Regions from separate parts of the Marinicrinis lubricantis genome, predicted to be linked through region 1. Evidence: predicted binding sites of a transcription regulator. Region 1 holds the regulator's gene; the other holds the start of a gene.
What was found. The regulator CtsR, encoded in region 1, represses protease genes until heat stress. The targets are predictions, from matches to a motif close to ATGGTCAATAAAGGTCAAACA.
Positions count from the first base shown of each region.

Region 2: the regulator CtsR is predicted to act here: its motif matches at 1,620-1,640, upstream of clpP (ATP-dependent Clp endopeptidase proteolytic subunit ClpP).

Region 1 covers NZ_JBHSQV010000173.1:2,611-5,766, forward strand. Annotated here, with positions in the region: gene ACFPXP_RS15910 (amidase family protein) at 1-203, shown strand, start outside; gene ACFPXP_RS15915 (hypothetical protein) at 823-1,002, shown strand; gene ACFPXP_RS15920 (CtsR family transcriptional regulator) at 1,287-1,748, shown strand; gene ACFPXP_RS15925 (UvrB/UvrC motif-containing protein) at 1,829-2,344, shown strand; gene ACFPXP_RS15930 (protein arginine kinase) at 2,362-3,156, shown strand, end outside.
Region 2 covers NZ_JBHSQV010000149.1:1,290-4,445, forward strand. Annotated here, with positions in the region: gene ACFPXP_RS11565 (stalk domain-containing protein) at 1-805, shown strand, start outside; gene clpP (ATP-dependent Clp endopeptidase proteolytic subunit ClpP) at 935-1,516, opposite strand; tRNA gene ACFPXP_RS11575 (tRNA-Arg) at 1,697-1,771, opposite strand; gene ACFPXP_RS11580 (sugar-binding transcriptional regulator) at 1,969-2,988, shown strand; gene gap (type I glyceraldehyde-3-phosphate dehydrogenase) at 3,067-3,156, shown strand, end outside.

The DNA.
Region 1 (3,156 bases):
AATCGGCTGGCAGCAATAATCGCTTAAGCCCATTCTCAGGCTTTCCGGCCGTGACTGTTCCTGCGGGTTATACAGCGGACGAGAACCTCCCAGTAGGGATTGAATTTTTAGGAAGAGCCTTCAGTGAACCGGTATTAATTAAACTGGCATACGCCTATGAGCAAGGTACGCTTCATCGGGTAGCGCCACAAACAACGTCATAATGAAATGATGGTAGGTGTCAATGCAAATGACGGTCATTTCGGGGCTAGGACACCACATTAAAGCATAAGTCATGGAGAATTCATTATCGAGCACGGCGAAATTGGATATTACGGAAATGGATATTTCCGTCCCTTTCCTTTATGAATGAATTCCGAATTGTCATGTTACAAACCAGGAAGGTTAACTGTACTGACCTTCAACCCAAAATAAATCGTGAAGAAGACGGTTGTCTGCAGTGAGTAATAGGCTGCGGCGGCCGTTTTTTTCTGAAAAAAGATAGAATGGTTCCGCCGGATGGTTTGTGTCAAAAGCGAGGATTCCCTTTCATATTCATCGATTCCAAGTCTCGCCAACTACACCTAATGGGGCATGCGCAGATGATTCGGTTCATGTACAATTTTTTTGGCGGACCTATGTATTGGATTATTGGCGGATGCACAAGTATTGCAATTAAGATCAAATATTGGCCGACGATTCATCGCGGTTAGGGCTATTCTTAATGGAACGATGAAATTCGTGTTTCGACAGTACGATTTGGAATATAATACGGTAAAGATGATCGGTTTTGAAGACGAAAGGGCTGCAGTAAAGATGAATACATAAGAGGTGAGCCTCCAATTGAAACAAGATAAAGTTGATAAATGGATCAAGGGATTGCTTCCTGTCATCATCCCCATCGCGGCGATTGTAGTGTTGAACATGGCTATTCTATATATTGAAGGGTTGGAATGGTTGGCTGAAACATTCTATAACTTAGGCTATACATTCGGCAGCCTGATGGAACGGCTGGATGGATAGTTGGTCGCTGCAGCAGGCGAACCTACGGCTTAAAACGCGAATGGTTCGCCTTTGGCGTTATGAAACGTTGCCTATTTAATTGAAAAATCATCTCCAATCTCAAATACGACGAGGATATTTCCTTAAATAATCGCCTAAAATAAATATAGATGCGCTAATAAAGCGAGCTATTGCAAAGATAAAAAAAGTGCAGTATAATAAAGTCAACCTAAAGTCAAAGAAAGTCAAAGTCAATATAAATGGTTAGCGAAATCGATGTCTTGATAAGGGAGGCGACAGCATCAGTGCGCAACATTTCGGATATTATCGAACAGTATTTGAAGAAAATACTGCAGGAGAGTCCGAATAAAATGATTGAAATTCAGCGCAATGATTTGGCGGATGAATTTCAGTGTGTCCCTTCGCAAATCAATTACGTCATCAGTACACGCTTCACTTTGGAAAAGGGCTATGTCGTAGAAAGCAAGCGAGGCGGCGGCGGATACATTCGTATTCAGAAGATTACTCTCCCGCAGGACTGCAGTATAGACCATTACTTGTTCCAAAGCATCGGTGAACAAATCGATCAGAGCGCCGCAGAAGGGGTTATTTATCAATTGGAGGAAGCCGAGATTGTATCACCGCGTGAAGCGAATTTGCTGAGAACTGCAATGTGCAGAGACGTGCTCGCGTTAAAGCTCCCACTTCGGGACCAAATTCGGGCTAAACTGCTGAAAGCCATGCTGATATCCATTCTGACCAGGTAATTTTTGTGGCCTTTCGCTTATCCTCTCGGGTAAGGAAGAGCATACTTGAATAGAATGATATAAAGGAGGTCGCGCAGCTTATGATTTGTCAGGAATGCGGAAAAAGACCGGCTTCATTACATTTTACGAAAATAGTCAACGGCGAGAAAACGGAATTTCACCTTTGTGAAGTATGTGCTCGCGAAAAGGGAGATAAAATCCCGGGCTCATCCAATGGATTCTCCATTCATAATTTATTGTCCGGCTTGCTGGATTATGAACCATCTGCGAATTCATTTGGTGCGGCTCAGAAGCCGCTGCGCTGCGAGACATGCGGACTCACTTATGCTCAATTCGGCAAGATTGGACGTTTTGGCTGCAGCGATTGTTATGAGTACTTCTCCAGTCGGTTAGATCCTTTATTTCGCAGAATTCACGGCACTACCGCCCATCAGGGCAAGGTGCCCGCTAGATCTGGCGGGAAAATTAAATATCGCCGCGAAATTGATCAGCTGAAGCAGCAGCTCCAGCAAACCATTCAAATGGAGGAATTCGAGGCAGCTGCGAAGCTTCGAGATCAAATTCGTGAATTGGAAAGAAAAATTTCGGGGATGTAGAGGGGAGGCTGCTACTTATGTCGCTCAGTCGTTTTATCAAAAATGCGCAAAGTGAATGGATGAGAGGGAACGGACCCGAATCAGACATCGTTATCAGCAGCCGAATTCGTCTGGCGCGCAACATTCGTTCGTATCCCTTTCCGATGCTGGCAACGAATCAGCAGTCCGAAGAAATTTTGAATCAAAGCGAGAAGCTTCTACGTGATTCCTCCATTCAGAATATTGGAGAGTTTGAGCTGCTGAAGCTCTCGGAAATGAACGAGCTGGAGCGCAGAGTGCTGGTGGAAAAGCATCTGATTAGTCCGAACCTGGCGAATGAATCGAGGAACGGAGCCGTCATTCTCAGCGAGAACGAATCGATCAGCATTATGGTGAACGAAGAAGACCATCTTCGCATTCAATGTTTATATCCAGGCTTCCAAATCAAAGAGGCATGGAGTTTGGCGAATCAAATCGATGACATCTTTGAATCGCAGTTGGATTATGCATTCAGTGAGACTAGGGGTTATTTGACAAGCTGCCCGACGAACGTCGGTACGGGACTTCGGGCATCGGTGATGCTTCATCTTCCGGCATTAGTGCTGACGCAGCAAATTAATCGGATTCTATCCGCTGTGAACCAGGTGGGTCTTGCGGTACGGGGGATTTATGGTGAAGGCAGCGAAGCGTTAGGCAATTTGTTCCAGGTTTCGAATCAAATTACTTTAGGCCAATCCGAAACCGAGATCATAGACAATTTGCATAGTGTCGTCAAGCAAATTATCGAGCATGAACGCGCCGCAAGACAAAGGCTCATGAATGAATCCAAAACG
Region 2 (3,156 bases), on a different contig from region 1:
AGCCAGATTGTATGCGAATCACTTGAACGGTATGGAGGAACAAGCGGATTTCTATATTTTTGCGAAAAATGTATCCGATCATAATGTAACGGTCAAGACGACGAATAAAGGAGAAGTGTATCCTTCCCTTTATGCTCAATTGTTCGGACAGCATGCAGCGATGGACTTCTTGCTGGATAACAAGACGGAAAATTCATTTACTTTAGCTCCTGGGGAGACTGCAGTGTATGTGAAAATGCCAAGAATGTATCCTGCCCAAGGTTTCAACGTACTGTATGATGTGGAAAGTGACGGTGCGGTGGAATATATATTCGCAGCACTTCGCCCAGGAGATGACGCGGATGAACTTTCATTGTATCCGGATCTCCCTTATGTGAAGCACATTCGTGGTACGTTTACAGGCTCTGAAGTGAATATGAAGCTGAGCATGCCGGATAAATCGAGACCGCAGAGACTTACAATTGGAGACGGCAAGCTGGATACGTTCATGACTGGATATGATCCGATGAGGGGAATAGAGACCTCGCTCATGGGCAATTATGGGGTCATCTACAACATTGAGCTGGAGAATCCAGGCAATATGGCGGTATTGATCATGCCGCGCGGCGGAAATTATAAAGGACCGGTTGTCGTCAACGGCATTCCACAGATGGTGCCTAAATCCGGTGTCCTCAGTGTGTACGATGGTGCACAGCTGATCGCTAGAACCACGGAGGCAGATGAGAAGATCAGTATACAGTTAACCCCGGCTGCTGGATCCTCATTGCCAGTGAGTGTGATATTTTATCCGCTGCAGGACAAATAAACAGCTGGATCTATTGCAAAACCAGGTGCAGATATGCACCTGGTTTTTTTGGTGAGTCAGCATACATCCTCGGGGGAAGGTGCAACAAATAAAAAAGCTGCCTACATAGACAGCTTTGACTTGGTATATTTATATTTTTTCGATGACTTGGTCGATTAAACCGTATTCCTTCGCTTCTTCAGCACTCATGAAGTAGTCGCGATCTGTGTCCTTTTCAATTCTGGACAGCGGCTGACCGGAACGTTCGGCCAAAATGTGGTTCAGTTTATCGCGCATTTTCAAGATGCGTTTTGCTCTGATTTCGATATCGCTGGCTTGACCTTCTGCACCGCCCAGAGGCTGATGAATCATCACTTCGCTGTTCGGAAGAGCGAAACGCTTGCCTTTAGCTCCAGCAGTTAGCAGAAACGCACCCATCGAAGCGGCCATGCCGACACAGATGGTGGAAACATCCGGCTTAATAAACTGCATCGTATCAAAGATCGCCATCCCTGCTGTAATCGAACCTCCGGGGCTGTTGATGTACAGCGAGATATCTTTCTCTGGATCTTCTGCAGCTAGGAACAGAAGCTGAGCGATGATCGAATTCGCAACGACATCGTTCACCGGCGTTCCTAGGAACACGATGCGGTCTTTGAGCAAACGGGAGTAAATATCATAAGCGCGTTCTCCTCGGTTGGATTGTTCGACGACCATAGGAATATAACTCATGGAAGTTCCTCCTTTATATATTACGAATAGGTTGCTTCAATAGGGTTCACATGTTTATGAAGCTTTAAACGACTATGTATCTATCATATCTAAAATTTGATAAAAGGTCAAGAAAGGTCAAACTATGATCAAAAAAATATAAAGTTGAATACAAACAAATCGATCAGGGCAAAAATGTAATGGCGCGCTCGCGAGGAATTGAACCTCGATCTCAGGCTCCGGAGGCCTGCGTCATATCCATTGGACCACGAGCGCACATGCAGCTGTTTTCGTGACAGCAAAATTAATTTTAAAGGATGTTAAGGTAAAAATCAAGAGGACGCGCAAGGAAAATAATAGCTTGCTTTTTCAGAATAATTTTCATAAAATAAAGATGACAGCGGGACGCAAAATGTAGATGCGGGACATTACGAGTCCAACAACTGAAAAAGATGGCTGGAGTTGATTTTTAGGTGCAAAAATGGATAGAAATTCAGAAACAACTCGTGCCGGATCTCATGAAGACCTTGAAAAAACGGTATACCATTTTGCATCATGTCATGCTGTCAGGTGTCATCGGCCGTAGAAATTTAGCTGCATTGTTGGATATGACGGAGAGAACGCTTCGCAGTGAGATTGACATTCTGAAGGAACAAGGCCTTCTGGAGACGGAAAGCATCGGAATGAAGCTTAGTGAGAACGGGAAGAGACTGCTTGATGATTTTCAGCCGTACATCAAAGAGTTATTCGGCCTCTCTGAATTGGAAAAGCAAATCTGCGACAAATTCGGATTGAAGCAGGTAGTCATCGTACCGGGTGATTCCGATGGCTCCGAATTGGTGAAGAAGGAATTAGGCCGTGCCGGAGCTTCAGTGTTCCGAAAGCTTGCTGCCGCGAATGATATTATCGCCGTAGCCGGTGGATCCACCATGGCCGAGGTTGCGAATGGACTCAATGTTTCCTCACAGTGGAAGGGAAATGTGTTCGTTCCGGCCCGAGGCGGATTAGGCGAGAGAGTAGAGCTGCAAGCCAACACCATCGCTTCAATCATGGCGACCAAGACCGGCTGCAGTTACCGTTTACTTCACGTACCGGATCATCTGGGAGAAGAAGCTTACCATACGCTGATGCAGGACCCGAACATTCAAGAAATTATTGATGTGATCCGTAGAGCTCGCATTGTGCTTCACGGGATCGGGGATGCTATGACTATGGCCAAACGGCGTAAAACCGAAGCCAGCGGTCTGGAACTCTTGAAGAAGGATGGAGCCTTGGCGGAAGCATTCGGATATTACTTCGATGAACAGGGGCGGGTTGTCCACAATATTCCGACGGTCGGCCTTAGGATCGAAGATATTATGCGAACGGAAGTCGTTATCGGCATTGCAGGCGGGAAGAGCAAAGGCAAAGCCATTGCAGCGGTTCTTCGGTTTGGACATGAGGATGTTCTGGTCACCGATCAAGCAGCTGCCGAAATCATAGTTGAATCATAACTTCACGTTACATTCTCGATGAGACTTATGTCTCGTCTTGAAATATATAAAACTTTAAAACCTTTAGGAGGAATTACGATGGTAAAAGTAGGTATTAACGGATTTGGACGTATCGGACGCAACGTGTTCCGTGCAGCGTTAAACAATTCGGAAGTGGAAATTGTAGCA